DNA from 3 places in the Streptomyces sp. NBC_01451 genome. Region 3 is predicted to be linked to each of the others. Evidence: predicted binding sites of a transcription regulator. Region 3 holds the regulator's gene; each other region holds the start of a gene.

Region 1 (10,018 bases), 3.0 Mb from region 3:
TGCCGTACGCCGGCCAGCGCGCCGAGATCTGCGGCCAGCAGGACAAACTCCGCGAACGCTTCGGCCTCCGCCCGCGCCTCTTCCGCCCGCCCTACGGCACCTACGACACGACCACCCTGAGAGCCGCCGCGGACTGCGGGGTCTCGGCGGTGGTCCGGTGGACCGAGGGGGAGCACCTCCGGGCGGGCGACATCCTCCTCGTGGGCCCCGACGACGACCTGGACGGCCCTCCACTGGTCGAGCGGACGGTGAGGCTGCTCCGCGAGGTCCAGGAGAAGGGACTGAGCGTGGGCCGCCTGGAGGACTACCTCTGACGCCCTCGGCCGAGCCGGCCCAGGGGCGCCCGGGAGCCGACCGGCGGGGCGACGACCAGCTCGGTGTCCGGGTCGTGGTCGTGGCCGGTCGGCGGAGGACCGGCCACGACCATGGTCGCTCGGGCCCACGGCTGTTCGCGCAGCATGAACGGCAGCTCCTCCAGCAGCCAGTTCGCCACGTGCTCCCGCTGCGCGGGGGAGTCGCCGTCGCGGACGGTCAGCAGACGCTCCTGCTCGTCGAGGTCGCCCTGCATCCACACCGAGGCGTCCAGCCACGGGGCCAGCTCCTCGCGGATGACGCCCGTGCCCTCGACCCAGACGAAACCGGCACCCGCGGGCACGGTGACCGACCCGGGCCTGCCGTGGGCGATCCAGGCGTCAGGACGGAAGTCCACCGCCTCGCCCCGGTGCAGGGGGCGCAGGACGTTCTCGACGAGCGCGGTACCCCAGTCGAAGCAGGCGTGGTTCCAGGCGATGTCGTCGGTGTGCACGACGGCGGAGCCGGGCGCCGCCTCGCGCAGCCGCTCGGCCAGGGTCGTCTTGCCGGCACCGCCCCGGCCGTCGATCGCGATCACCCGAGGACGTCCGGTGACGTCGGGCGCCGCCTCGCGCAACAGCCGGACGGCGTCGAGCACGGCCACCACCCGCAGGCCGACGGCCTCGGTCTCACCCGGACGCAGACGCATCGACACCCTCCTCAGCGCACCCCGCGACCGCCGGAAACCCCGCGCCACCCACGACGGAATTGGCACTCCGCTTGACCGAGTGCTAATCGCGGTCATAGTCTCAGGTCTGGCACTCCCCACTGGAGAGTGCCAACAGCGACGGGCAGGTCCGGCACCCGCGACGACGGATCCACCTGGTCGCCACCTCAGACAGTTAACCCCGTGAGATCTCCGAAGGGGGAGGTCGGATCGTGACGACCACCAGCTCCAAGGTTGCCATCAAGCCGCTCGAGGACCGCATTGTGGTCCAGCCGCTCGAAGCCGAGCAGACCACGGCTTCTGGCCTGGTCATTCCGGACACTGCCAAGGAGAAGCCCCAGGAGGGCGTCGTCCTGGCCGTGGGCCCGGGCCGCTTCGAGAACGGCGAGCGGCTTCCGCTCGACGTGAAGACCGGCGACATCGTGCTGTACAGCAAGTACGGCGGCACCGAGGTGAAGTACAACGGCGAGGAGTACCTCGTCCTCTCGGCTCGCGACGTGCTCGCGATCGTAGAGAAGTAATTCACCCGGTATTACCAGCATTGCAGTGAACTGCGCCCCTGGCCCCCGCGACTCTCAACAAGCCGGGTGCTGGGGGCGCGGTTCGTTCACCCAAGTTTTCCGAGAGGGCTGAACCGCTCCTATGGCGAAGATCCTGAAGTTCGACGAGGACGCCCGTCGCGCCCTTGAGCGCGGCGTCAACAAGCTTGCCGACACTGTCAAGGTGACGATCGGCCCCAAGGGCCGCAACGTCGTCATCGACAAGAAGTTCGGCGCTCCCACCATCACCAACGACGGCGTCACCATCGCCCGCGAGGTCGAGCTCGACGACCCGTACGAGAACCTCGGCGCCCAGCTGGTGAAGGAGGTGGCGACCAAGACCAACGACATCGCGGGTGACGGTACGACCACCGCCACCGTGCTGGCCCAGGCGCTCGTCCGCGAGGGCCTGAAGAACGTCGCCGCCGGCGCCTCCCCGGCCGCCCTGAAGAAGGGCATCGACGCGGCGGTCAAGGCTGTGTCCGAGGAACTCCTCGCGACCGCCCGCCCGATCGAGGAGAAGTCCGACATCGCCGCCGTGGCCGCGCTCTCCGCGCAGGACACGCAGGTCGGCGAGCTCATCGCCGAGGCGATGGACAAGGTCGGCAAGGACGGTGTCATCACCGTCGAGGAGTCCAACACCTTCGGCCTGGAGCTCGACTTCACCGAGGGCATGGCCTTCGACAAGGGCTACCTCTCCCCGTACATGGTGTCCGACCAGGAGCGTATGGAGGCCGTCCTCGACGACCCGTACATCCTGATCCACCAGGGCAAGATCGCCTCCATCCAGGACCTGCTGCCGCTGCTGGAGAAGGTCATCCAGACCAACTCCTCCAAGCCGCTGCTGATCATCGCCGAGGACGTCGAGGGCGAGGCCCTGTCGACCCTGGTCGTGAACAAGATCCGCGGCACCTTCAACGCGGTCGCGGTCAAGGCCCCCGGCTTCGGCGACCGCCGCAAGGCGATGCTCGGCGACATGGCCGCGCTCACCGGCGCCGAGGTCATCGCCGAGGAGGTAGGCCTCAAGCTCGACCAGGTCGGCCTCGACGTGCTGGGCACCGCCCGCCGCGTCACCATCTCCAAGGACGACACGGTCATCGTCGACGGCGGTGGCGACAAGGGCGCGGTGGCCGGCCGCGTCAACCAGATCAAGGCCGAGATCGAGAACACGGACTCCGACTGGGACCGCGAGAAGCTCCAGGAGCGCCTCGCGAAGCTGGCCGGCGGCGTGTGCGTGATCAAGGTCGGCGCCGCCACCGAGGTGGAGCTGAAGGAGAAGAAGCACCGTCTCGAGGACGCCATCTCCGCGACCCGCGCCGCGGTCGAGGAGGGCATCGTCTCCGGCGGTGGCTCCGCGCTCGTCCACGCCGTGAAGGTCCTTGAGGGCAACCTCGGCAAGACCGGCGACGAGGCGACGGGTGTCGCGGTCGTCCGCAAGGCCGCCGTCGAGCCGCTCCGCTGGATCGCCGAGAACGCCGGCCTGGAGGGTTACGTCATCACCTCCAAGGTCGCCGAGCTCGACAAGGGCCAGGGCTTCAACGCCGCGACCGGCGAGTACGGCGACCTGGTCAAGCAGGGCGTCATCGACCCGGTCAAGGTCACCCGCTCCGCCCTGGAGAACGCTGCCTCGATCGCCTCCCTCCTCCTCACGACCGAGACCCTGGTCGTCGAGAAGAAGGAAGAGGAAGAGTCGGCCGCCGGAGGCCACGGCCACGGCCACTCCCACTGAGCCAACAGCTCACGCGGCACGAAGAAACCCCCCGTTCCTGGCTGGAACGGGGGGTTTCTCCCTTCGCGGGCGGTCAGACGATCCCCGTACGCACACACCCCGAGTGCTCCACTCCTGCGCTGCCCCTGCTCTCCACCGCTCCTACCGCTCCAACGAGTCCAGCGCCCCGAGCTGCCCCATCAGCCCCAGCCGGTCGTACTCCCACCAGCCCTCGACGATCTTCCCGTCCGAGTCGAACCGGTGGATGGTCGTGCCGGTCATCGACGCCTTCCGGCCGGTGCCGGCAATCCCCATGAAGTCGCCGCGCTGAGTCCCGTTCCACGTCCAGCGGGTGCAGACCCTGTCGCCCTGGGCGATCTGCTCGTGCACGGTGAACACGAAGTCGAAGCCCTCGCGCCACATCTGCATCTCGCGCCGGGCCGCGTCCAGCCCGATGACGTCCTGCTCGTTGGACGGGTCGTGGTCGTGGTAGCTCTCCACGAACAGGTCGTCGAGTGGAGGCAGTTCACCGTGGACGGCGATCACCTCGAAGAACCGCCGCGCGGTGTCGGCGCACAACTGCTCGTCCCGCACCACGTCCAGATCCGTGAACGTCGGCATCTCGTCGCACAGGGCGACCATCTCCCGGAAGATCCTGTCCGTCTCCGGAAGGTTCGAGTTCCGCATCGCCTCCTCGTACGACGGGAACTCCACGATCTCGACGAAGTGCGACGAGTCCGAGAGATCCTTGCCGATCAGCGTGTGCGTCGCGGTCCGCTTCCCTCTGGTCTGTTCGACCCAGGTGTCCATCAGCCGGTTCATCTCGTCGAACCGACTGGTCTTGCAGTCAATCAGCTGTACGAATGTCATGGCGCCGCCTCCGGCCCCCCTGGGTCCGGTACCTCTCTCCATACTCCCACCGGAGCCGCGCCACCACCTCTTCCACCAAGTCCGGCGCAGATGTCACTGCGGCCCGTACTTCCGCCCCGTCTTCGACGAGATCCCGCCCAGCAGCGCCCTGGGCGTCACCTTCACCACGCCCATCAGCGCCTTGTACCGCGGGTCCGGAATCGACAGGGACTTGCCCCGGGCCAGATCGGCGAGCGCCGCCGCGACCAGCTTGTCCGCGTCCAGCCACATCCAGTTCGGAATGTTGTCCGTCCCCATCCCGGCCCGCTCATGGAACTCCGTACGCACGAAACCGGGAGCCAGCGCCATCAGCCGCACCCCGCTCCCCGCCAGGTCCTTCGCCGCGCCCTGCGTGAACTGCACGACCCACGCCTTCGACGCCCCGTACGTACCCCGCGGCACGAAGGCGGCGACTGACGCCACATTGACGACACCCCCGCGGCCCCGCTCCCGCATGGCCTCGGCCGCCGCACTGGTCAGTCGCAGCACCGCCTCGCAGTGCACCTTGAGCATCCTCAGTTCGTCCGCCATCGACACGTCGAGATAGCGGCCCTTGTTGCCGAAGCCGGCGTTGTTGACCAGCAGGTCGACGGGGTTCCTGCGGTCGCCGAGGCGATCGGCCACCGCCTCGATGCCGGTGTCCGTCGCGAGGTCGGCGCTCAGCACCTCCGCCTCGATGCCGTGCCGGTCGTGCAGTTCCGTCGCCTGCTCGCCGAGCCGCTCGGTGTCGCGCGCCACCAGGACGAGGTTGTGGCCGTCGGCCGCCAGCCGCCGCGCGAACGCGGCGCCGATTCCCGCGGTCGATCCCGTAATCAGAGCCGTTGTCATGGCGCAAGATTAGTGACCCCGACTGTGCCCGTCCGCCCCCCTGCACGCTCCCTCCCGATCGTGAAGTCCCCGCGTGGGGCCTTCGCGTAGGTCCTTGTCAGCAGCCGTGCCGCCGCCGAGCGTCAGCCGTACTTCCTCACATGCTCGTGAACCGCCGCCGTCGCCCCGGAATGCAGCGCCGCACCGGCTGTGAGCAGCCGTGGCAGCAGGGTCCGCTCGGTCGTCAGCGCCCGGAAGTACAGGGCGACCGTCACGTCGTGGTCCGGGCGGTGCACGATGTCCACCGGGTCGCCCGCCCGTATCTCACCCGGCTCGATCACTCGCAGATAGGCGCCGGGCGCACCTCGCTGCGTGAACCGCTTCGCCCACCGTTTCTCACCCAGATGGCCCTGGAACGTCGCACAGGGGATGCGCCCGCTGGTCACCTCCAGGACCACCTCGGACCCGATCCGCCAGCGCTCGCCGATCAGCGCACCGGACACGTCCAGCCCCTGGGTGGTGAGGTTCTCGCCGAACATCCCGTCGCGCAGCGGGCGGCCCAACTCGCTTTCCCACTCGTCGAGATCCTCGCGCGCGACCGCGTACACCGCCTGTTCGTCGCCGCCGTGGTGCTCCTTCGAGCACACCGTGTCCCCGGCCAGACCGCTGCCGCCGATCCCCCTGGGGCCGGGCGCCGCCACCCGCACCGGCCCGTCCACCGGCCGCTTGTCGATACCCGTGCCCTGCGGATGATCCGTGTACGGCACGGACTGCGCACGACCCACGTTCACGGACAACACCTTCATCAGCCACTCGCCCCCGTACTCGTCATTCCGACACCGCATCGATGACCACGACCACACGCTAAGTCACTCGTGCCCAAAGTGTCGACGCGTTATTCGTCAGCATCCCCAAGGTTCACTTATGCTCGAAAAATGATCGAAGCCCGTCATCTCCGTGTCCTGCGTGCCGTGGCCGCCACCGGCTCCTTCTCGGCGGCGGGCCGCGAACTGGGCTGCACCCAGCCGGCCGTGAGCCAGCAGATGAAAGCGCTGGAGGCCTCGGTCGGCACCCCGCTGCTCATCCGCAGCGGGCGCGAGATGCGCCTGACCCAGGCGGGCGAGGCCCTGGTGCGACACGCGGCGGGCATCCTCTCGGGGCTCACGGCGGCGGAGGAGGAGGTCGCCGCGATCGCCGGCCTGCGGGCGGGGCGGGTCCGGCTGGTGTCCTTCCCCAGCGGCAGTTCCACCCTCGTCCCGACGGCCCTCGCCGCCCTGCGCGCCGCCCACCCCGGCACCCGGGTCTCCCTGGAGGAGGCCGAACCCCCGCACTCCGTCGAACTGTTGCGCGAGGGCGACTGCGACGTGGCCCTGGCCTTCCGGTACGAGGGCGCGGCCGGGGCCGGCGAGTGGGACGACCTGGTGGTCCGCCCCCTTCTCACCGACCGGCTCGTCGGCCTCGTACCCGAAGGTCACCGGCTGTCCCGCGCCGAGTCGGTCGCCCTCGGCGAACTCGCCGCCGAGTCGTGGATCGCCGGCTGCCCGCGCTGCCGGGGCCAACTGGTCGAGGCCTGCGAGAGCGCGGGCTTCACCCCGCGCATCGACTTCGCGACCGACGACTACCCCGCGGTGATCGGCCTGGTGGGCGCGGGTCTGGGCGTCGCCGTCCTGCCCCAGCTCGCCATCGAGTCCGTACGGCCGCGGGGTGCGCGCACGGTGACGCTGGAACCGGCGGTGCGGCGGGAGATCGTCGCGCTGACCCTGCCCGACCTGGCGCAGGTGCCGGCGGTGGCGGCGACGCTGGACCAGCTGGCGCGGGCGGCGGGCCGGGTCTGACGCGCGCCCGGGCCCAGGGCCGGCCCGCGGCGGGCCCGGCTTTGGAAGAAACGTTCCTTCAATTGTTCGAACCGAGGTCGCCGCCACCGGCCGACGCCGACACCAGCCGGTTGCGTGCCCGCCCCATCAGCTCTTCGCGTTCGTCCTCGGTCAGCCCGCCCCACACGCCGTAGGGCTCACGCACCGCCAGTGCGTGCGCCGCGCACTGCGCGCGGACCGGGCATCTCATGCAGACCTCCTTGGCCGAGTTCTCGCGAGCGCTCCGTGCCGCACCGCGCTCTCCCTCCGGGTGGAAGAAGAGCGAGCTGTCGACCCCGCGGCAGGCCGCGAGGAGCTGCCAGTCCCAGAGGTCCGCGTTCGGACCGGGAAGGCGGGAGAAATCTGCCATTGCGTGTCCCCTTGTTGCCGTTCTGGGCTGACTTGGTGCCCCTGACCGTATAACTACGATCTAAGGAGATGAAAATATGACTCATTGTGAATCTAGCCTTAGACACCAATAAAAGGGAAGAAAAACGGCTAAATGGGGCATAGGTTGTGTTGAAACGTTGAGGGTCTGTTGAGCATGTCTGCACCGTGTGCGTGCCCTCACGTAGAGTGCCGAAGACGACACACGGCCCCGTAACTCTTTCGAGTGACCATCGTTGAGAGTGCGAGGCGGTTGGAGGGACAAGCGCTCGAACGGGCGGCAGTACCCACTGCCGGGAAATTCGGTCGAGCGTCAACCGCACAGGTGACGATAAGTACCAGCCTGGAGGCTCAAGGTGACGCGCATCAGCTGCGGAGGGCGGCCATGACATCCGTCCTCGTCTGCGACGACTCCCCGCTTGCCCGAGAGGCGCTCCGCCGCGCGGTCGCGACCGTGCCCGGTGTCGAGCGCGTGACCACGGCGGCCAACGGCGAGGAAGTTCTCCGCCGCTGGGGTGCCGACCGTTCGGACCTCATTCTGATGGACGTACGCATGCCCGGTCTGGGCGGCGTCGAGACGGTCCGGCGGCTGCTGTCCGCCGACCCCGGAGCACGCATCATCATGCTCACCGTCGCCGAGGACCTGGACGGCGTGGCGCTCGCCGTCGCCGCCGGTGCCCGCGGCTATCTGCACAAGGACGCCTCGCGCGCCGAACTGCGGGCCACGGTGACGCAGGCGCTGGCCGACCCGACCTGGCGGCTCGCGCCGCGCCGGCTGCGCTCGGCCGAGATGGGCGCCGCGCCCACGCTCACCGCGCGCGAGATCCAGGTCCTGGAAGGCATGAGCCACGGCCGGTCCAACGCGGAGATCGGACGCGAACTGTTCCTCTCCGAGGACACCGTGAAAACGCACGCCAGGCGCCTGTTCAAGAAGCTCGGCGCCTCGGACCGCGCGCACGCGGTGGCGCTCGGTTTCCGGTGGGGTCTGGTCCGTTAGGTGGACCTCGCCGGGGGTGGAGAAGTCCCCGCCTGCCGCAAGGTGGGCGGGGGTCGCAGAACGGCCCGCCGGATGCCCGCTGCTCGTTTCGGCGCGGATGCCGCATCCTTGAGGTGTGGAGTTCCTCGGGGACAAGTCGGTCGAGCGGAAGGGGAGGGCGCAGGAGATGAGTTCCGGCGCACCTGCTCATAACGCTTCGGTGCACAACAACGGACGCGGTGCCACGGAGAGAGCGACGCCAAGGCACCATGGTCCGATGCGTGACGACGAGGCGGCTTATGCCCATGGGGTGATTGGTGGTCTCGTCCACCGCGCCGTCGACGGGGACGAGCAGGCGACGCACGACCTGCTCGCCCATGTGCACCCCCTCGCGCTGCGCTACTGCCGCACCCGGCTGTCCCGACTGCCGGGCGACGCGCGGCACTTCGTGGAGGACCTGGCGCAGGAGGTCTGCGTCGCCGTACTCCTCGCCCTGCCGCGCTACCGCGACACCGGACGCCCGTTCGAGGCGTTCGTCTTCGCGATCGCCGCGCACAAGGTCGCCGACCTCCAGCGTGCCGCGATGCGCCACCCGGGCTCGACGGCGGTCCCCTCCGACGAGATGCCGGAACGCCCCGACGACTCCCTGGGCCCGGAGGAACGCGCCCTCCTCAGCAGCGACGCCGAATGGGCCAAGAAACTCATGGCCAACCTCCCCGAGAACCAGCGCGAACTGCTTCTGCTGCGCATCGCGGTGGGCCTCACGGCGGAGGAGACGGGTCAGATGTTGGGAATGTCACCCGGCGCGGTGCGAGTGGCCCAGCACCGTGCGTTGAGCCGGCTCCGGGCTCTGGCGGAACAGTAGGAACCCGCAGTGACGGGCCCCCTTTTCCCGGCCCTGGGTGAACGGCCGACGCACCGACTCCGTACGAACAGACGACTCCGTACGAACAGACGACTCCGTACGAACATACGAAGCCCCGGGGCAGCTCGCACCGTGGAATTCGGGACCCGTGCTTCCCGTTAGCATGGACATCCGCACCGATCAAGGCTTTGGGGAAGGTGTCATGACTGCGAACGTCGACGGAGTGCCCGCCAAATTCGCGACACTCGGGCTGACCTACGACGACGTGCTGCTGCTGCCGGGCGCATCGGAAGTGCTGCCCAACGCTGTCGACACCTCGTCCCGCATCTCCCGCAACGTCCGCGTCAACATCCCGCTGCTCTCCGCGGCGATGGACAAGGTGACCGAGTCGCGCATGGCGATCGCCATGGCCCGGCAGGGCGGCGTCGGCGTACTGCACCGCAACCTGTCCATCGAGGACCAGGTCAACCAGGTCGACCTCGTGAAGCGTTCCGAGTCCGGCATGGTCACCGACCCGATCACGGTGAACCCGGACGCGACGCTCGGCGAGGCCGACGCGCTCTGTGCCAAGTTCCGCATCAGCGGCGTCCCGGTGACGGACGGCAACGGCAAGCTCCTGGGCATCGTCACCAACCGCGACATGGCCTTCGAGACCGACCGCTCGCGTCAGGTCCGTGAGGTCATGACGCCGATGCCGCTGGTCACGGGCAGGGTCGGTATCTCCGGGACCGATGCCATGGAGCTGCTGCGCCGCCACAAGATCGAGAAGCTTCCCCTGGTCGACGAATCCGGTCTCCTCAAGGGCCTGATCACGGTCAAGGACTTCGTGAAGGCCGAGAAGTACCCGAGTGCCGCCAAGGACTCCGAGGGCCGGCTGCTGGTCGGCGCGGCCGTCGGTGCCAGCCCCGAGGCACTGGAGCGCGCCCAGGGCCTCGCCGAGGCGGGCGTGGACTTCC
Region 2 (10,018 bases), 2.3 Mb from region 3:
CTCGGCCGTACCGCCCCCGCCCTGTCCCTGTCCGAGGCGGACTGCGCGGCGCTGGCCCCGTTGGTCGGGGAGTGGTTCGAGCGCGGGGCGAACGAGGAGTCCGTACGGCACGCCCTGACCGCCGGCCTGCCGACCCCGGTCCACTCCCCGGCCGCCCTGATCCGCAGGCGCCTGACCAGCAAGCTCCCGCCCGAGCCTGCCGCCGTACGGCCGCCGCTGCGAATGCTGGAGTGCGCGAAGTGCGGGGTGCCGGGGCGGGCGAAGGCGCTGGCGGGGGGCGTGTGCGGGGAGTGTCGGGGCGAGTGCGCTCCCGCTCACCGCGATACGCCCCCGCTCGCACCGACAATCCACGCCCGGGCAGCGGAAATTCGCGCTGCGATGGCCCGGAAGCGCCAGGAAAGGACACTCGTATGACAGCTCCAACGGTCCGGCAAGGCCACTCCAGGGCACGATGTGAGGAAGGAGGCAATGCCATGACCCCTGACACCGCTGACCGCCCGCAGATGTCCGTCGAGGACTTCGAGGAACTCGTCCGCAGGGCTCCGCGCGAGCTGCGGAACCGTCTGGAGTTCCTCGGCGGAAGGCTGTGCATCCGCCACGGCCCGCTCGACGTCGACGAATTCGAGGAACTTGCCGCCGTGGCTCCCGAAACCGTGCGGCTGGAGTACATCAACGGAAAAGTAAGGGTCAAGGCCATGCCGGACGGCAACCACACGTCGATCTACATGTGGCTGCTTCGCCAGTGCATGCAGCAGCGCCCTGACCTCGACCTCGCACCCGAACGGGGCGTCAAGGCCGAGGCCTACCGGAAGGGTCGCGCGCGCACCGACGGCTTCCTGGCACCCGTGGACCACTTCAAGGGCCACCGAGAGTGGTCCAACCCCGACGGCGCCCTCATGGCCGTGGAGATCACCTCCCACGACCGGGACACCGACCAGCGCGACCGCATCGACAAGCCCGTCGGCTACGCGGCGGCCGACATCCCCGTCTACCTTCTCGTCGACCGCGACAACAACACCGTCACGGTGTTCAGCGAGCCGAAGGACGGCCGATACCAGCAGGTCTCGCCCTACCCCTGGGGGGCCACCGTGGCGATCCCGCACCCCGTGGGAATCACCCTCGACACCGAGCAGCTCAAGGCCTACGCCGACTGAAGCCCTGCCGACACCGCGAAGGGCGGCCCCGAAAAGGAGCCGCCCACCGACAACCGCACAACCGTGACTCGACTCGGCTCAGCTCAAAGACCCCAGCGCCGCCGCGTCGTAGGCCTTCAGCTCGCCCGTCCTGTCCCCCAGGACCTTCGCCGCCCACTCCGGGTCCTGGAGCAGCGCGCGGCCCACGGCCACGAGGTCGAACTCCTCGTTCTCCAGGCGGTCCAGGAGGTCGTCGATGCTCTTGAGCGGCGCGCCCTCGCCCGCGAAGCCCCGAATGAAGTCGCCGTCGAGGCCGACCGAGCCGACGGTGATCGTGGGCCTGCCGGTGAGCTTCCTCGTCCAGCCGGCCAGGTTGAGGTCCGAGCCGTCGAACTCGGGGAGCCAGTAGCGGCGCGTCGAGGCGTGGAAGGCGTCCACGCCCGCTGCCGCGAGCGGGGTCAGGATCGACTCCAGCTCCTCGGGGGTCTCGCCGATGCGGGCGTCGAAGGCACCCGACTTCCACTGCGAGTACCGGAAGATGATCGGGAACGACGCGGAGACGGCCTCGCGCACGGCGGCCACGATCTCCGCCGCGAACTTCGTACGGGCGACCGGGTCACCCCCGTACGCGTCCGTGCGGCGGTTGGTGCCTGCCCACAGGAACTGGTCGATCAGGTAGCCGTGGGCGCCGTGCAGTTCGACTCCGTCGAAGCCGAGGCGCTCGGCGGCGACCGCGGCCTCGACGAACGCGTCGATGACGTCGTCGAGGTCCTCCTGCGTCATCTCCTTGCCCGCACCGGCGGTGCCGTCCAGCCGCAGTCCGGACGGGCCGACCGGCGGGGCGTCGGCGAACGGGGGCTGCCCGGCCTCCCTGACCATGCCGATGTGCCACAGCTGCGGCACGATCCGCCCGCCGGCCGCGTGCACGGCGTCGGCGACCTTCGCCCAGCCCGCGAGCTGCTCCTCGCCGTGGAAACGGGGGACGCCGTCGCTGTCACCGGCGGATTCGTGTCCGACGTAGGTGCCCTCGGTGACGATCAGGCCGACCCCGGCGCCCGCGCGGCGCGCGTAGTACGAGGCGACGTTCTCGCCGGGGACGCCACCGGGCGAGAACTTGCGTGTCATCGGCGCCATCACGATCCGGTTCGGCACGGTCAGGCCGTTCAGCGTGACGGGGCGGGACAGGATCTGGGCCGCGCGGGAGGTCTGGGCGGGGGCTGTCACGTGGGGGCTCCTGGGGAGGGGACGGAAGATGAGCGGAGGTGCGGGCGCACGACACATACGCGTACATGCATGCACGTGCATCAACTGCCGACTGTCGCCCTCCATTCCGGCCCGCGGGCAAGGACTGATGTGATCCCGGCCACTGCGCGCGACACCTCACGGTCCCCGGAGTACCCGGAGTCCCCCGGGGTCCCGCAAACGCCCGAGGGCGGCACCCTCCCCGTAAGGAGAAGGGTGCCGCCCTCGGTACGAAGGACGGTGATCAACCAGAGGTCGATCAGAAGTCCATGTCACCGCCCGGCATGCCGCCACCGGCACCGGCGCCGGCACCGGCCTTCTCCGGCTTGTCGGCGATGACGGCCTCGGTGGTGAGGAAGAGCGCGGCGATCGACGCGGCGTTCTGCAGCGCGGAGCGCGTCACCTTCGCCGGGTCGATGATGCCCTCGGCGATCATGTCGACGTACTCACCGGTCGCGGCGTTGAGGCCGTGGCCGACGGGAAGGTTGCGGACCTTCTCGACGATGACGCCACCCTCAAGGCCACCGTTGACGGCGATCTGCTTGAGCGGGGCCTCCAGGGCGAGCCGCACGGCGTTCGCGCCGGTCGCCTCGTCACCCGTCAGCTCCAGCTTCTCGAAGACCGAGGAGGCCTGGAGCAGGGCCACGCCACCACCGGCGACGATGCCCTCTTCGACGGCCGCCTTCGCGTTGCGAACGGCGTCCTCGATGCGGTGCTTGCGCTCCTTGAGCTCGACCTCGGTCGCGGCACCGGCCTTGATGACCGCAACACCGCCGGCGAGCTTCGCCAGGCGCTCCTGCAGCTTCTCGCGGTCGTAGTCGCTGTCCGAGTTCTCGATCTCGGCGCGGATCTGGTTGACCCGGCCGGCGACCTGGTCGGCGGAGCCGCCGCCGTCGACGATCGTGGTCTCGTCCTTGGTGATGACGACCTTGCGCGCACGGCCCAGGAGGTCCAGGGAGGTGTTCTCCAGCTTGAGACCGACCTCCTCGGAGATGACCTCGCCACCCGTGAGGATCGCGATGTCGTTCAGCATCGCCTTGCGGCGGTCGCCGAAGCCCGGGGCCTTGACCGCGACGGACTTGAAGGTCCCGCGGATCTTGTTGACGACCAGGGTCGAGAGGGCCTCGCCCTCCACGTCCTCGGCGATGATCAGCAGCGGCTTGCCCGACTGCATGACCTTCTCCAGGAGCGGGAGCAGGTCCTTGACCGAGGAGATCTTGGAGTTCGCGATGAGGATGTAGGGGTCCTCCAGCGAGGACTCCATGCGCTCCATGTCGGTCGCGAAGTACGCCGAGATGTAGCCCTTGTCGAAGCGCATGCCCTCGGTGAGTTCCAGCTCCAGACCGAAGGTCTGGGACTCCTCGACGGTGATGACGCCTTCCTTGCCGACCTTGTCCATCGCCTCGGCGATGAGCTCGCCGATCTGCGTGTCGGCGGCGGAGATGGAGGCGGTCGAAGCGATCTGCTCCTTGGTCTCGACCTCCTTCGCCTGGTCGAGCAGGGCACCGGAGACGGCCTCGACGGCCTTCTCGATACCGCGCTTCAGCGCCATCGGGTTCGCACCCGCGGCGACGTTGCGCAGTCCTTCGCGGACCAGCGCCTGGGCCAGGACAGTCGCGGTCGTCGTGCCGTCACCGGCTACGTCGTCCGTCTTCTTCGCGACTTCCTTGACCAGCTCGGCGCCGATCTTTTCGTACGGGTCCTCGAGCTCGATCTCCTTGGCGATGGAAACACCATCGTTGGTGATCGTGGGGGCGCCCCACTTCTTCTCGAGGACGACGTTTCGGCCCTTGGGGCCGAGGGTGACCTTGACGGCGTCGGCGAGCTGGTTCATCCCGCGCTCGAGACCGCGCCGTGCCTCCTCGTCGAACGCGATGATCTTGGCCATGTGAAGTGGTCCTCCCGGACTGGGGTGGATTGCTCCGGACCGCGCTGGCGCCCGCGACGGACGGCCTGCCTGCCTTGGTGATTCCTTGCACCACCTGGCCTGCGGGCCTCACCCACCCGGTCCTTCAGTTGTCACTCTCACCTTCAGAGTGCTAACGCCAATGATTAGCACTCGCCCCTGCCGAGTGCAAGCGGCTCTCGAAGATCCGCAGGTGAACAGGGGGGTACCTACGGGCCGGTAGGCATGCCGACGGACTCCCCGACAGACTGCCCGCGGGGAGTCGGCGGACATGCCGATGGGCCCGCACCCCGTGAGGTCCCACGAGGTACGAGCCCATCGAATCCTTCAACGAAGGAAGAAGAACGTCGCTTGCGATGCGCCGGCGCGTTGCTTCAGCTGGTCGCCAGACGGACCATGTCCGCCTGCGGCCCCTTCTGGCCCTGCGAGATCTCGAAATCGACCCGCTGACCTTCCTCGAGGGTGCGGTAGCCGTCCATCTGAATCGCGCTGTAGTGGACGAAAACATCCGCACCACCGTCGACCGCGATGAAGCCGTACCCCTTCTCCGCGTTGAACCACTTGACGGTGCCCTGAGCCATGCCTAACTCCCCTATTACTGGCCCTTGCACGGATCCGCACTTCGCGGATCCGGGTCAGACCTCACCCCCCCAACCGGTGGAGGTGTGCGCCGGAACGCGTCGACCGCGGCCGAATGTATCTGTCCAACTGCCCTCTGCAACAGGTCAGTCGGACGAGAAATCCGGGCACACCAGGTCAGTAAATATGCGGAGAATTCACGCGGATTCAGGGCAAGACGGGCCCCGCAAAGAGAACAAAAAACGCAAAAGGCCTGCACACTTTGGCTACTTCTCGTTGGGTGCGCGGCAGGAATTAATACGCGTGCGGCGAGCGAAGTGGTGCGGCTTCCCAAACTGTACCGCGCTCAACCATACAGAATTGCCCCCTCCGCTTCTCTCACGGAGGGGGCAATTCGATGAACTCTCGGTAATCGATGTTACCGACGGTTACTACTGGCCGGTATCAACGGGCCTCAGCCGCCGGCGACGGCCGGGATGATCGACACGCCCGCACCGTCCGGCGTCGCCGTCTCCAGCCCCTGCTCGAAGCGGACGTCGTCGTCGTTGACGTACACGTTGACGAAGCGCCGCAGCTTCCCCTGGTCGTCGAGCACCCGGGCGGCGATCCCGGTGTGGTTCTTCTCCAGATCGGCGATGACCTCGGCGAGGGTCCCGCCCTCGGCGGCCACCTCGGCCTGCCCACCGGTGTAGGTACGCAGAATGGTGGGGATGCGGACGGAAACGCTCACGATGTGACCTCCGGTCAGGTGGAGCGCCCCAAAGGGGCGCGGGGAACTGCGCGACCAGCCCCCACCGGCGGCGCAGACGAACGACGACCTCTTTTAAGAAGCGAGCCCAGCCTCACGGAACGACTCAAGACTGGGCCGAATCGTCGCAGTCAGCCCGGTATCGGCCACCGCGTCCAACGTCTTCAGACCGTCACCGGTGTTCAGCACCACGGTCGTGAGGGTCGGGTCCAGCAGTCCGTTCTCGATCAGCTTCTTCGTGACACCCACGGTCACACCACCGGCGGTCTCCGCGAAGATCCCCTCCGTGCGGGCGAGCAGCCGGATCGCGTCGACCACCTGCTCGTCGTTCACGTCCTCCACCGCCCCGCCGGTCCGCCGCGCGATGTCCAGCACGTACGGCCCGTCCGCCGGGTTGCCGATCGCCAGGGACTTGGCGATGGTGTTGGGCTTCTGCGGCCGTACGACGTCGTGCCCGGCCTTGTAGGCCACGGACACCGGCGAGCAGCCCTCCGCCTGGGCGCCGAAGATCTTGTACGGCTTGTCGGCGACCAGCCCGAGCTTGATCAGCTCCTGGAGACCCTTGTCGATCTTCGTGAGCTGCGACCCGGAGGCGATGGGCACGACGAGCTGGTCGGGCAGCTGCCAGCCGAGCTGCTCGCAGATCTCGTACGCCAGGGTCTTGGAGCCCTCGGCGTAGTAGGGCCGCAGGTTGACGTTGACGAAGCCCCAGCCCTCGCCGGCCGGGTCGCCGATCAGCTCGGAGCAGAAGCGGTTCACGTCGTCGTAGTTGCCCTCGATGCCGACGAGCTCGCCGCCGTACACCGCGGCCATGACGACCTTGCCCTGCTCCAGGTCGTGCGGGATGAACACGCAGGAGCGGAAACCGGCCCGGGCGGCGGCGGCGCCGACGGCACCGGCCAGGTTGCCCGTGGAGGAGCAGGAGAGAGTGGTGAAGCCGAAGGCGCGGGCGGCCTCGATGGCCTGGGCGACGACCCGGTCCTTGAAGGAGTGCGTCGGGTTGCCGGAGTCGTCCTTGACGAAGAGCTTGCCGGCGTCGACACCCAGCTCGCGGGCGAGGTTGTCGGCCTGGACGAGCTTGGTCCAGCCGGGATTGATGTTCGGCTTCTCGGCGACGTTCGCGGGGACGGGCAGAAGGGGCGCGTAGCGCCAGATGTTCGCGGGTCCCGCTTCGATGCGCTTGCGGAGTTCCTCGGTGTCGGCCGCCGAGTGGACGGCGAAGTCGTAGGCGATCTCCAGGGGGCCGAAACACTCCTCGCAGGCGAACACCGGACCGAGGGGGACGCGGTGGCCGCATTCGCGGCAGGACAGCGCCACGGCGGGGCCGAGATCAACGGAGGTGACGGAGTCAGTGGTGACGGAGCAGGACAGCGCCACGGCGGGGCCGAGATCAACGGAGGTGACGGAGTCAGTGGTGACGGAGCCGGAAGTGGTGCTCTCGGTGCTCAGAGCAGTTTGCGCAGCCATGGAGGCGAAGCCCTTTCCTCATCTTTCTCACGACGCGTTTCGCCATGAGACGGATTTGGCACCTTCCCGAGCCGGGAACCTCGCCGCATGACCTGCGACAGGATCGGCTGGAGGGTTGCCGGGGCTTCATCGGGCCGTATCCCTCTGCCCCTCTGGATGAGCGGTATGAAGTTGTGAGGTTGTGAACACCGATGACCTCGGACATGCGATGGTCACCCGCGTTGTTCAAGACTGTAACCGAAGGCTTGGATGGTGGTGGGAGCCGTCCGAACCGCGAGATAGAAGATCGCTCGCGCTTCCCCCATGGAACGCAAGGGAGAGCCGCACGTGCTGGAAGACGTCGAGCGCTGGCTGAACACACGCTCCTGGTCCGTTGGCGACCGCCCCCTGAAGAAGATCGTGGCCGCGAAACGTTCCTCGAACGCCACGGTGAGTGTCGTACTGCCCGCGCTCAACGAGGAGGAGACGGTCGGCGAGATCGTGGCCGTCATCCGTCGCGACCTGATGCTGAAGGTCCCGCTCGTCGACGAGATCGTCGTCATCGACTCGGGATCGACCGACCGCACCTCCGAGGTGGCCGCCGCGGCGGGCGCCCGCGTCGTCCACCGCGACGACATCCTGCCGCGCATCCCTGCCGTGCCGGGCAAGGGCGAGGTGCTGTGGCGCTCTCTCCTGGTCACCAGCGGGGACATCGTCTGCTTCATCGACGCGGACCTGAAGGAGTTCTCGTCGGACTTCGTCTCCGGGATCGTGGGCCCGCTGCTCACGGACCCGGGTGTCGACCTCGTCAAGGCGATGTACGACCGTCCGCTCGGCCAGGCGGCCGGACAGGGCGGCCGGGTGACGGAACTCATGGCGCGGCCCCTCCTCAACATGCACTGGCCGCAGCTGGCCGGCTTCGTCCAGCCGCTCGGCGGCGAGTACGCGGCCCGCCGCTCGCTCCTCGAACAGCTCCCGTTCCCCGTCGGCTACGGCGTGGAGCTGGGCATGCTGATCGACTCCCTGCACCTGGTGGGCCTGGACGCGTTGGCGCAGGTCGACGTGGGTGTGCGCAAGCACCGCCACCAGGACGGCCGCGCCCTGGGCCGGATGTCCGCCGCGATCTACCGCACCGCGCAGCTCCGGCTGGCCCGGGGCCATCTGATCCGCCCCTCGATCACTCAGTTCGAGCGCGGGGAGGACGGTTTCGAGCCGCGCACGTACTCGGTGGACACGGAGGAACGGCCGCCGATGGCGGACGTCGCGGAGTACGCGAGGAGGAAGGTCGCGTAGGCCGGCACAGCTCCGGTGCGGGTTCGTATACGGCTGATGCGTACGTGTGTACGTTTGAGCTTTTACGGGCCGGGCTAGGTTGAGCCCTATGGCTTCGACGCATGGTGTGCAGAGTGGTCCGGGCGGATACCGAGTGCTGGTCGCGTCCAACCGCGGCCCGGTCACGTACGAGGTCCGTGAGGACGGCTCGCTGCACGCCCGGCGCGGCGGTGGCGGGCTGGTCTCCGGTCTGTCGGCGATCGGGTCGGACGCGGACTCCCTGTGGGTCTGCTCCGCCCTCGGCGACGGCGACCGCGAGGCCGTCCGGCGCGGGGAGGCCGAGGCGGGCGTACGGATGCTCGACATCCCGGCCGACGTGCACGCCGACGCGTACAACGGCATCGCGAACTCCGTGCTGTGGTTCGTGAACCACATGCTGTACCAGACCCCGCTGGAGCCGGTCTTCGACGCGGAGTTCCGGCGCCAGTGGGCGTCGTACGAGGCCTACAACCGCGCGTTCGCCCAGGCGCTGGCGGCGGAGGCGGCCGAGGGCGCGTCGGTGGTGGTCCAGGACTACCACCTGTGCCTGGTCCCCGGGATGCTCCGCTCCCTCCGCCCCGACCTCCGCATCGGCCACTTCTCGCACACACCGTGGGCACCGGCGGACTACTTCCGGATGCTGCCGTACGACATCTCCGAGCAGCTCCTGCGCGGCATGCTCGGCGCGGACCGCCTCGGTTTCCTCACCCGCAGGTGGGCGGACGCGTTCACCGCCTGCTGCACGGACCTGGTCGGCGGGGTCGGCGACACGCGGATCGGGGTGCACGGGCTGGGCGCGGACGCGGACTTCCTGCGCGGGCGCGCGCACCAGCCGGACGTCGAGGAGCGGATGGCCGCCCTGCGCGAGGAGATCGGCGGCAGCGACCGCAAGACGATCGTGCGGGTGGACCGTACCGAGCTGTCGAAGAACATCGTGCGGGGCCTGCTGGCCTACCGGCAGCTGCTGGAGGACCGCCCGGAGTGGCGGGAGCGGGTCGTGCACGTCGCGTTCGCCTACCCCTCCCGGCAGGACCTCGCCGTCTACCGCGACTACACGGCCGAGGTCCAGCGGGTGGCGGACGACATCAACAAGACGTACGGAACAGCGACCTGGACCCCGGTCGTCCTCCACGTCAAGGACGACTTCGCCCGCTCCCTGGCCGCCTACCGCCTCGCCGACGTGGCCCTCGTCAACCCCATCCGCGACGGCATGAACCTCGTCGCCAAGGAGATCCCGGTGGTCTCCGACGAGGGGTGCGCGCTGGTGCTGTCGCGGGAGGCGGGGGCGTACGAGGAGCTGGGCGAGGACGCGATCGTGGTGAACCCGTACGACGTGACGCAGACGGCGCGGGCGCTGGAGGAGGCGCTGAACATGGGGGCCGGCGAACGGGCGGAGCGCACGAAGCGGCTGGCCGCGGCGGCGACCGCGCTGCCGCCGGCCCAGTGGTTCCTGGACCAGCTGAACGCGCTCAGCGACTGACGACCGCCCGGCCGAGGGCCGTCAGCAGCTGTACGACACCTGCGGGGCCGTCGACGACCAGGTCGGCGCGTTCCGCCAGTTCCGTCACCGCCTCGGTGCTGTTGCCGCTGCACACCAGCAGGCCCGGGACGCCGTTCTGGCGGAGCTTCTCCACCGCCGCGAACGCCGGGAGG
Region 3 (10,018 bases):
CACACCGGTGACATCGGAGAGCTGTCGCCCGACGGCTACCTGCGGATCACCGACCGCAAGAAGGACCTCATCAAGACGTCCGGCGGCAAGTACATCGCGCCCGCCGAGGTCGAGGGGCAGTTCAAGGCGGTCTGCCCGTACGTCTCCAACATCCTCGTGCACGGCGCCGACCGGAACTTCTGCACGGCCCTCATCGCGCTCGACGAGCTGTCGATCCTGGGCTGGGCGAAGGAGAACGGCCTCGACGGCAAGTCCTACGCGGAGGTGGTCGCCGCGCCGGGGACGGTCGCTCTCATCGAGGGGTACGTCAAGGAACTCAACAGCGGGCTTCAGCGGTGGCAGACCATCAAGAAGTTCCGGCTGCTGCCGCGGGACCTCGACATCGAGCACGGTGAGATCACACCGAGCCTGAAGTTGAAGCGGCCGGTGGTCGAGCGGGAGTACAAGCACCTGATCGACGAGATGTACGCGGGCTCGCGCGAGGCGTAGCGCGGGCGCCTTCGGGCGGTGGGGACTGCCGACGACCGCGGGTTCGACGCGGCCGGTCGCGCGGTTCCCGCGCCCCTGAACGTCAGCACAGGCGGGCTTGTCCGATGAGCCGCCCCTTTGAACCGACCTCGCGCGACCCGGGTCGGTACAAGGGGGCGGTTCGTCGTATGCGTGCGCTGCGCCTCGGAGCTGAGGTGCGGATCATGGTCTGCGGTCTGCGGTCTGCGGTCTGCGGTCCGTGATCCGTGATCCGCGGTCTGTTATCCGGGTGAACGTGGCGAGCGGTGGACGCGGATCGGATGCCCGAATCTGTCCGTCTTCGATCACTTCCGTAGCACTGTTCTCACTCATGGCGGCCCACTTCGTAACTCGGCGCTTATGGGCGTGGTCGGTCTGTCACTCTGTCCGCGTCCACTGAGGTGTATTCGTACGAACTGCCCGGGGAGCTGCCCATGGGGGCCATTCCGACGCAACGGGAGACCGTGCCCCGTGCGCCGTCCCGTGCGCCCGGCACGCCCGCGCGACGGGGTGCGGACCGGCGTGCGGTCGCGCACGCCACGCTCGGCGGCGGCCCCCTAGCTCCCGGCGCCGCCCGAGGCCTCGTACGCGCCGCCCTCGCCGAATGGGCGCGGCTCGGCCTGCCTGGCGCCGGGGCACTGTCCGACCGGCTCACCGACGATGCCATGGTGGTCGTCAGCGAGCTTGTCACCAACGCCGTCGTCCACGCGGGCACGGACGTGGAGTTGCAGTGCCGCCTGGAGACGCCGGACGAACCGGAGGAGCGGGCGGAGAGGGCGGACAGGGCGGACAGGGGGGATCGGGCGGACCGGGACAGGGGGGACGAGGGAGAGGGGGAGGCGGGCGTCGGTGTCGCGCTCGTCGTCGAGGTGTCCGATCATCACCCCTCCCGCGCGCCCCGGGACAGCGGTGTCGAACTCCCTTACGACATACCGGAGTACGGGCGTGGCCTTCGCCTCGTCTCCGTACTCTCCGAGGCCTGGGGCGTCACGTACCGCACCGGCGTCAAGACCGTCTGGGCGCGGCTCCCCGCCGAAGGCATGACGGTCGACGAGGACCTCGACCCGTACGCCGGCACCCAGGCCCTCGGGCACGGGTTACGGGTGGCCGAGGGCCTCGCCCCCGAGCCGCAGCGCAGCCCGTGTGACCAGGAGTGGCTCAACCACGGCGCCCTCTCCTTCCTCGCCGAGGCCTCGGACCTGCTCGCCGGGCAGCTCGACGAGGACCTCGTCGCCGCGCTCACCGGGCAGCTCCTCGTGCCGCGCCTCGCCGACTGGTGCGCGGTGTGGCTGGAGGACGAGTCCATGGGGCGCGGCAGCTGGGGCGACGGAGAGGGAGGCGGGGACGGGGGGTACACCGGGCCCGGGCCGCGGCTCGCCCGGGTCTGGCACGGCAGCGAGGACCGTATCGAGGAGCTGCGCCGCGTCCTGGAGAAGGACCCGCCGCGCCCGCCCGACACCACCAGAACCGGGCCGGTCACCGTGCCCTGGCCCGGTGAGGCGCTCGGCGGGCGCGGGGAGACCGGCTCCGCGCTCGCCTACCGGCTGGTCGCGGGCGGCCGGCCGCTCGGCACGCTGGTCATCGGGCGGGCCGGGACGCTCCGCTTCCCCGACGAGGTCACCGGCCTGGTCGAGGATCTCAGCCGCCGTGTCGCGCTCGCCATCGGCGCCGCCCGCCAGTACGCCCGCCAGGCCACCATCAGCCGCATCCTCCAGCGCGGGCTGCTGCCCGGCGCCGTCGCCGAGATCCCCGGCGTCAGCAGCGCCCTCGTCTACGAACCCTGCGACAAGGGCGGGCCCAGCGGCGACTTCTACGACCTCTTCCCGGCCGGCGACGGCCGCTGGTGCTTCGCCGTCGGCGATGTGCAGGGCAAGGGCCCGGAGGCCGCCGTGGTGATCGGCCTGGCCCGGCCCTGGCTGCGGCTGCTCGCCCGCGAGGGCTACCGCGTCGCCGACGTCCTCGACCGCCTCAACCAGTTGCTCCTCGACGATGCCACGGAGACGGCGGACGCGGCGGCCCGCGCGCTGGTCGCCGCGGACGCGCGTCCCGCTGTGCCGGCCGGGGCGACCGGAGCGGCGGGGTCGGCCGCATCGGCCGTCCCCGGTGTCCTGGCCTCGGTACGGCCGGGCGAGGGGCCGCAGACCCGCTTCCTCTCCCTCCTCTACGGCGAACTCGCGCCCTTCGACGGAGGCGTGCGCTGCACTGTCGCCTCGGCCGGGCATCCGCTGCCCCTGGTGCTCCGGGCGAGCGGTGAGGTCCGTACCGCCGCCGAACCGCAGACACTGCTCGGGGTCGTCGAGGACGAGACGTACACGAGCGGGAGTTTCGAGCTGCGGCCCGGCGACAGCCTGCTGTGCGTCACCGACGGGGTGACCGAGCGGCGCTGCGGGCCCCGCCAGTTCGACGACGGCGACGGGCTGGCGACCGCCCTCGCCGGCTGCGCCGGGCTGAACGCGCAGCTGATCGCGGATCGTATCCGCGAACTCGTGCACGAGTTCGGGGAGAAGCCGCCGGAGGACGATCTGGCGCTGCTGGTGCTCCAGGCGGAATCGCTCGGCGGGTGACTCGCGCCCGGGTGTCGGCAGGGCGCCGGGCAAGGGCCCCGGGCACGGGCATCGGGTCCGTCGGGCGGGCCGCCTCGCCGGTGCTGGACAATGGAGGACATGCCCTCCGCACTCCCCGACGGCGAACCCGTCCCCGAAGACGGTGCCCTGCCCGCCCCCGCGCTCGCCGGGGCCGCGGACCGCCCCCTCGCTTTCTACCTCCACGTCCCGTACTGCGCGACCCGCTGCGGCTACTGCGACTTCAACACCTACACGGCGACCGAGCTGCGCGGCACGGGCGGTGTCCTGGCCTCCCGCGACAACTACGCCGACACCCTGACCGACGAGGTACGGCTGGCCCGGAAGGTGCTGGGCGACGATCCGCGCCAGGTGCGCACGGTGTTCGTCGGCGGCGGTACGCCGACTCTCCTGGCCGCCGACGATCTCGTACGGATGCTGCGGTCGATCCGCGACGAGTTCGGCCTCGCGGCGGACGCCGAGGTGACGACCGAGGCGAATCCGGAGTCGGTGGACGAGCGGTATCTGGCCACCCTGCGCGAGGGCGGCTTCAACCGGATCTCGTTCGGGATGCAGAGCGCGAGGCAGCACGTACTGAAGGTGCTGGACCGTACGCACACGCCGGGGCGCCCCGAGGCGTGTGTCGCGGAGGCGCGGGCCGTGGGGTTCGAGCACGTGAACCTCGACCTGATCTACGGCACGCCGGGGGAGTCCGACGACGACTGGCGGGCCTCGCTCGAGGCGGTGCTCGGGGCCGGGCCGGATCACGTCAGCGCGTACGCCCTGATCGTGGAGGAGGGTACGCAGCTGGCTCGGCGTATCCGCCGGGGCGAGGTGCCGATGACCGACGACGACGTGCACGCGGACCGGTATCTGATCGCGGACGAGGTGCTGGGCGCGGCAGGTTACGAGTGGTACGAGGTGTCCAACTGGGCGACTTCGCGCGCTGCCCGGTGCCTCCACAACGAGCTGTACTGGCGCGGCGCCGACTGGTGGGGCGCGGGGCCGGGGGCGCACAGCCATGTGGGGGGCGTGCGGTGGTGGAACGTGAAGCACCCGGGCGCCTACGCCGGGGCGCTGGCGGCGGGGCGGTCGCCGGGGGCGGGGCGTGAGGTGCTGTCGGAGGAGGACCGGCGGGTGGAGCGGGTGCTGTTGGAGCTGAGGCTGCGGGAGGGTGTGCCTCTGGCGCTGCTGAAGGACGCCGGGCTGGTGGCTGCGGGGCGGGCGTTGGGGGAGGGGTTGCTGGAGGCGGGGCCCTATGGGGAGGGGCGGGCGGTGTTGACGTTGCGGGGGCGGTTGCTGGCGGATGCGGTGGTTCGGGACCTGGTGGACTGAGGGGGCGTGGCGGTGGGTTGTTCTCGCCCCCGCCGCCCCTACCCGTCCCGTCCCTTCCCGTTCCTGGGGGCTGCCGCCCCCAGACCCCCGCTTCGGCCCTGAAGGGGCCTCGTCCTCAAACGCCGGACGGGCTGGAGGGGGCGGCCTCGTCCTCAAGCTCAGGGTGGGCTGGAGGGGCGGCCTCGTCCTCAAGCTCAGGGCGGGCTGGAGGGGGCGGCCTCGTCCGGTGGTGCCGTGACGAAGTCGATCAGTTCCTCCACTCGGCCCAGCAGTTCCGGCTCCAGGTCCCTGTACGAACCCACCCGCGCCAGAATCGCCCGCCACACCGCCCCGGTGTTCTCCGGCCATCCCAGCTCCCGGCACACCCCCGTCTTCCAGTCCTGCCCGTGCGGGATCCGGGGCCAGCCGGGGATGCCCAGGGACGCCGGTTTCACCGCCTCCCACACGTCGATGTACGGGTGCCCGACCACCAGCGCGTGTTCGCTGGTCACCGCCCGCGCGATCCGGAACTCCTTCGTGCCCGGCACCAGGTGGTCCACCAGGATGCCCAGGCGGGCGTCCGGGCCGGGGGCGAACTCGGCCACGATCGCGGGGAGGTCGTCGATGCCCTCCAGGTACTCGACGACCACACCCTCGACCCGCAGGTCGTCCCCCCACACCTTCTCGACCAGTTCGGCGTCGTGACGCCCCTCGACGTAGATCCGCCCCGCCCGTGCGACCCGTGCCCGGGCACCGGGAACCGCCACCGAACCGGAAGCGGTACGGGACGGACGTACGGAAGACGCGCTCGGCGACGGTGACCCGGCGGGGCGTACGAGGGTCACCACCTTGCCCTCCAGGAGGAAGCCGCCCGGCTCCAGCGGGAACACGCGGTGTTTGCCGAAGCGGTCCTCCAGGGTGACCGTGCCCGCCTCGCAGCGGATCACCGCGCCGCAGAAGCCCGTACCCGGCTCCTCGACCACCAGGCCCGGGTCCGCGGGGACCTGCGGTACGGGCTTGGGCTTCTTCCACGGCGGGGTCAGGTCCGGAGAGTACTGGCGCATTCGGATGACGATAGGAGAAGCGGTCGTGCCGTCAGGTCACCGGCTCCCGCGACACGCCGAAACGCGTTGCCAGGGCGTCCCGTTGGGCCCGTACGAACCCCGCGTCCACCACCGCGCCGTGGCCGGGCACGTACAGGGCGTCCTCGCCGCCCAGGGCGAGGAGGCGGTCGAGGGCCGCCGGCCAGTGCGCCGGTTCGGCGTCGGGGCCCGCCTGGGGTTCGCCCGACTCCTCGACCAGGTCGCCGCAGAAGACGACGGCCGGGGTGCCGTCACCGGGTACGACCGCCACGAGGTCGCCGCGGGTGTGGCCGGGGCCGACGTTGCTCAGGACGACTCCCGGGCCGTCGCGCAGCTCGACGGTGAGACTTCCCCGGACCTGCTGACGCGGAACCACCAGGGTGTCCGCCGCCTCCTCCGCCGCCCGGGCGTCCAGACCGTTGCGTACGGCGTCCGCGCACAACGCCGCGCGCCCCACTTCCCCGAATTCGTCGTTCGGGCCCGGCGCCGCGAACACATGCGCACCCGCGAACGCCGCCGCTCCGAAAACATGATCGAAGTGTGCGTGCGTGAGTGCGAGGAAGCCCACACGGCAGCCGGCGAGCTCCTGAGCCTCCAGACGCAGTCTCGCGCCCTCCGCGAGGCTCGATCCCGCGTCGATCAGCAGGGCGCCGCGCGGCCCGGTCACCAGCCCCACCGTGCAGTCCCAGACCGGCAGCCGGCACCGGCCCACCCCGGCCGCCAGGCGCTCCCAGCCCAGGTCGTCCCACCTCGGCTCTTCCCAAGTCACCTTCATGCAGCGACGCTAGCCGGACACGACATCGCAGGACAGGTCGGTACACGTCGGCAGGCCGGCGCGGGCCGCCCTTGCCGGGGGCGTACCCGACAGCCGTACACTGGGCCGGGGAACTCTGGCACTCGCACACGAAGAGTGCCAGGGAAGACCAATGGAGAGCCGAAGAGCCGATGACGGTCCGGGCGGGAGACCGGGTACCGGGTAGGCGCAACAGGGGACGACAGCAGCTGGAGGTGTGCGCGATGCTCAGTGAACGCAGGCTCGAAGTGCTGCGCGCGATCGTCCAGGACTATGTCGGCACCGAGGAGCCGGTCGGGTCCAAGGCGCTCACCGAGCGGCACAACCTCGGGGTCTCGCCGGCGACCGTCCGCAACGACATGGCGGCGCTGGAGGACGAGGGCTTCATCGCCCAGCCCCACACCAGCGCCGGGCGCATCCCGACCGAAAAGGGCTACCGGCTCTTCGTCGACCGGCTCGCCGGTGTCAAGCCGATGACGGCGCCCGAGCGGCGTGCCATCCAGAACTTCCTGGACGGCGCCGTCGATCTCGACGATGTGGTCGGACGGACGGTCCGGCTGCTCGCCCAGCTCACGCGGCAGGTCGCCGTCGTGCAGTATCCGTCGCTCACCCGGTCCACCGTGCGGCACGTCGAGCTGCTCTCGCTCGCTCCCGCGCGCGTGATGCTCGTGCTGATCACGGACACGGGCCGCGTGGAGCAGCGGATGATCGACTGTCCGGCGCCCTTCGGGGAGACCTCTCTGGCGGATCTACGCGCGCGGCTCAACAGCCGGGTCGCGGGCCGCCGCTTCGCGGACGTGCCGCAGCTCGTGCAGGACCTCCCGGAGGCCTTCGACGCGGAGGACCGGGGCACGGTCGCGACGGTGCTCTCCACCCTGCTGGAGACGCTCGTCGAGGAGGCCGAGGAGCGGCTGATGATCGGCGGAACCGCCAATCTGACCCGCTTCGGACATGACTTTCCCCTCACTATCAGGCCGGTCCTGGAAGCCCTGGAGGAACAGGTCGTACTTCTCAAACTCCTTGGTGAGGCCGGGGATTCGAGCATGACCGTACGAATCGGTCACGAGAACAAATACGAGGGACTCAACTCCACGTCCGTCGTGTCGGTCGGCTACGGTTCGGGCGGCGAGGCAGTCGCCAAGCTCGGCGTGGTCGGACCGACCCGCATGGACTACCCGGGAACGATGGGAGCGGTACGCGCAGTGGCACGGTACGTCGGACAGATCCTGGCGGAGTCGTAAGTGGCCACGGACTACTACGCCGTACTCGGCGTGCGCCGCGACGCGTCCCAGGACGAGATCAAGAAGGCGTTCAGGAGGCTCGCCCGCGAGCTGCACCCGGACGTCAACCCCGATCCGAAGACGCAGGAGCGGTTCAAGGAGATCAACGCCGCGTACGAGGTGTTGTCGGACCCGCAGAAGAAGCAGGTCTACGACCTCGGCGGCGACCCCCTCTCGCAGGCGGGCGGCGGCGCGGGCGGCTTCGGCGCCGGTGGCTTCGGGAACTTCTCGGACATCATGGACGCGTTCTTCGGAACGGCGTCCCAGCGCGGGCCGAGGTCGCGTACGCGACGCGGCCAGGACGCGATGATCCGGCTCGACATCGAACTCGACGAAGCCGCCTTCGGGACGACCAAGGACATCCAGGTCGACACGGCCGTGGTGTGCGGCACGTGCAGTGGTGAGGGCGCGGCGCCGGGAACCTCGGCCCAGACCTGCGACATGTGTCGCGGGCGGGGCGAGGTGTCCCAGGTGACGCGGTCCTTCCTCGGGCAGGTCATGACGTCCCGTCCCTGCCCGCAGTGCCAGGGGTTCGGGACCGTCGTTCCGACACCGTGCCCCGAGTGCGCGGGCGACGGGCGGGTGCGGTCGCGCCGGACGCTCACCGTGAAGATCCCCGCGGGGGTCGACAACGGTACGAGGATCCAGCTCGCCGGTGAGGGCGAGGTGGGGCCCGGTGGTGGTCCCGCCGGTGACCTCTACGTCGAGATCCACGAGCTGCCGCACGCGCAGTTCCAGCGGCGCGGGGACGACCTGCACTGCACGGTGACCCTTCCGATGACGGCGGCGTCACTGGGCACGAAGGTGCCGCTGGAGACGCTCGACGGGCTGGAGGAGGTCGACATCCGTCCGGGCACGCAGTCCGGGCAGTCGATTCCCCTGCACGGACGGGGAGTCACGCATCTTCGGGGCGGCGGGCGTGGTGACCTCCTGGTGCATGTCGAGGTCATGACTCCGTCGAAGCTTGATCCCGAGCAGGAGCGGTTGCTGCGTGAGCTGGCGAAGCTGCGGGGCGAGGAGCGGCCCATGGGGCAGTTCCAGCCTGGGCAGCAGGGGCTGTTCTCGCGGCTGAAGGACGCGTTCAACGGACGCTGAGGTGGTGGGGGCGGGCTCTCCGGGAGCGCGCCCCCAGCCCCCTTTCGCGCCGCAGGGGCCTGATTCGGACTTGTGGTGGGGACGTGACAACATGCCGTCATGTCGTCCTCCCCGCTGACCGATCTCTTCCCTCACCCGATCGTGCAGGCCCCCATGGCGGGCGGCGTCTCCGTCCCGCGGCTCGCCAGTGCCGTCGCCGAAGCGGGCGGGCTCGGGTTCCTCGCCGCCGGGTACAAGACCGCGGACGGGATGTATCAGGAGATCAAGCAGTTGCGCGGGCTCACCGGGCGGCCGTTCGGCGTGAACCTGTTCATGCCGCAGCCCGAGTATCCCGGTGCGAGCACCGGCTCCACCGGAGCGGCTGACACCGCGCCCCCTCATGCCGCCGCCGTCGAGCTCTACGCCCACCAGCTCGCCGGTGAGGCCACCTGGTACGACACCGAGCTGGGCGACCCGGACAGCGGACGCGACGACGGCTACGACGCCAAGCTCGCCGTCCTCCTCGACAACCCGGTGCCGGTCGTATCCTTCCACTTCGGGGTGCCCGGCAGCGACGTACTGGACTCCCTCCGCCGTGCCGGCACCCTCACCCTGGTCACCGCGACCACCGCCGAGGAGGCCCTCGCCGTGCAGCGGGCCGGGGCCGACGGGGTGATCGTGCAGGGCGTCGAGGCCGGCGGTCATCAGGGCACCCATCGGGACAACCCCGAGGCGGACGGCTCGGCCATCGGGCTGCTCTCTCTCATCGCGCAGGTCCGCGAGACCGTCGACCTTCCCCTCGTCGCCGCCGGCGGGCTCATGCGCGGCAGCCAGATCGCCGCCGTCCTCGCCGCGGGCGCGAGCGCCGCCCAGCTCGGTACGGCCTTCCTCACCACCCCGGAATCCGGCGCCCACACCCTGCACAAGCAGGCACTGACCAACCCCCTCTTCGCCCGTACGGAGCTGACGCGCGCGTTCTCCGGCCGGCCCGCCCGGGGGCTGGTGAACCGTTTCCTGCGCGAGCACGGCCCGTACGCCCCCGCCGCATACCCCGAGGTCCACCACCTCACCTCGCCGCTCCGCAAGAAGGCCGCCGCGTCCGGCGACGCGCAGGGCATGGCCCTGTGGGCGGGACAGGGGCACCGGATGGCCCGGGAGCTTCCGGCCGGGGAGCTGGTGGCTGTGCTCGTGGACGAGATCGAGGCCGCGCGGGCCGCGTTGGCGGGCGGGGGCGAGCGTTCGTGACCGCCCCTGTCTTCGTCGTCGAGAGTTTCCCCCCGCACCTTGCCGCCGCCGGCGGCGGGCAGTACGTCCTTGACGGGGCCGAAGGGCGCCACGCCGTCTCCGTGAAGCGGATGCGGGCCGGTGAGACCGTCGTCCTCACCGACGGGGCCGGGCGCTGGGCGG

The links. Region 3 encodes HrcA, which represses chaperone genes, less so after heat shock. Its sites were predicted from a motif close to TTNGCACTCNGNNNNNCNGAGTGCNAA; they were not measured.
Region 1: a site for HrcA is predicted at 1,060-1,086, ahead of groES (co-chaperone GroES). Genes of this name have one in related genera too.
Region 2: a site for HrcA is predicted at 4,428-4,454, ahead of groL (chaperonin GroEL). Genes of this name have one in related genera too.

Annotation. Positions count from the first base shown of each region.
Region 1 covers NZ_CP109479.1:3,577,385-3,587,402, reverse strand. The annotation lists gene OG595_RS15540 (polysaccharide deacetylase family protein) at 1-314, shown strand, start outside; gene OG595_RS15535 (uridine kinase family protein) at 305-1,000, opposite strand; gene groES (co-chaperone GroES) at 1,231-1,539, shown strand; gene groL (chaperonin GroEL) at 1,661-3,286, shown strand; gene OG595_RS15520 (ester cyclase) at 3,428-4,135, opposite strand; gene OG595_RS15515 (SDR family NAD(P)-dependent oxidoreductase) at 4,229-5,002, opposite strand; gene OG595_RS15510 (MOSC domain-containing protein) at 5,125-5,787, opposite strand; gene OG595_RS15505 (LysR family transcriptional regulator) at 5,917-6,816, shown strand; gene OG595_RS15500 (WhiB family transcriptional regulator) at 6,875-7,204, opposite strand; gene OG595_RS15495 (response regulator transcription factor) at 7,607-8,218, shown strand; gene OG595_RS15490 (sigma-70 family RNA polymerase sigma factor) at 8,475-9,062, shown strand; gene guaB (IMP dehydrogenase) at 9,265-10,018, shown strand, end outside.
Region 2 covers NZ_CP109479.1:4,266,400-4,276,417, forward strand. The annotation lists gene OG595_RS18485 (hypothetical protein) at 1-414, shown strand, start outside; gene OG595_RS18490 (Uma2 family endonuclease) at 474-1,154, shown strand; gene OG595_RS18495 (NADH:flavin oxidoreductase) at 1,233-2,357, opposite strand; gene groL (chaperonin GroEL) at 2,635-4,263, opposite strand; gene OG595_RS18505 (cold-shock protein) at 4,656-4,862, opposite strand; gene OG595_RS18510 (MoaD/ThiS family protein) at 5,315-5,590, opposite strand; gene thrC (threonine synthase) at 5,684-7,075, opposite strand; SAM riboswitch class I at 7,091-7,238, opposite strand; gene OG595_RS18520 (glucosyl-3-phosphoglycerate synthase) at 7,403-8,347, shown strand; gene OG595_RS18525 (alpha,alpha-trehalose-phosphate synthase (UDP-forming)) at 8,436-9,845, shown strand; gene otsB (trehalose-phosphatase) at 9,835-10,018, opposite strand, start outside.
Region 3 covers NZ_CP109479.1:6,581,567-6,591,584, forward strand. The annotation lists gene OG595_RS28945 (AMP-dependent synthetase/ligase) at 1-489, shown strand, start outside; gene OG595_RS28950 (SpoIIE family protein phosphatase) at 942-3,071, shown strand; gene hemW (radical SAM family heme chaperone HemW) at 3,171-4,403, shown strand; gene OG595_RS28960 (DUF3097 domain-containing protein) at 4,598-5,446, opposite strand; gene OG595_RS28965 (MBL fold metallo-hydrolase) at 5,478-6,239, opposite strand; gene hrcA (heat-inducible transcriptional repressor HrcA) at 6,482-7,498, shown strand; gene dnaJ (molecular chaperone DnaJ) at 7,499-8,632, shown strand; gene OG595_RS28980 (nitronate monooxygenase) at 8,732-9,856, shown strand; gene OG595_RS28985 (16S rRNA (uracil(1498)-N(3))-methyltransferase) at 9,853-10,018, shown strand, end outside.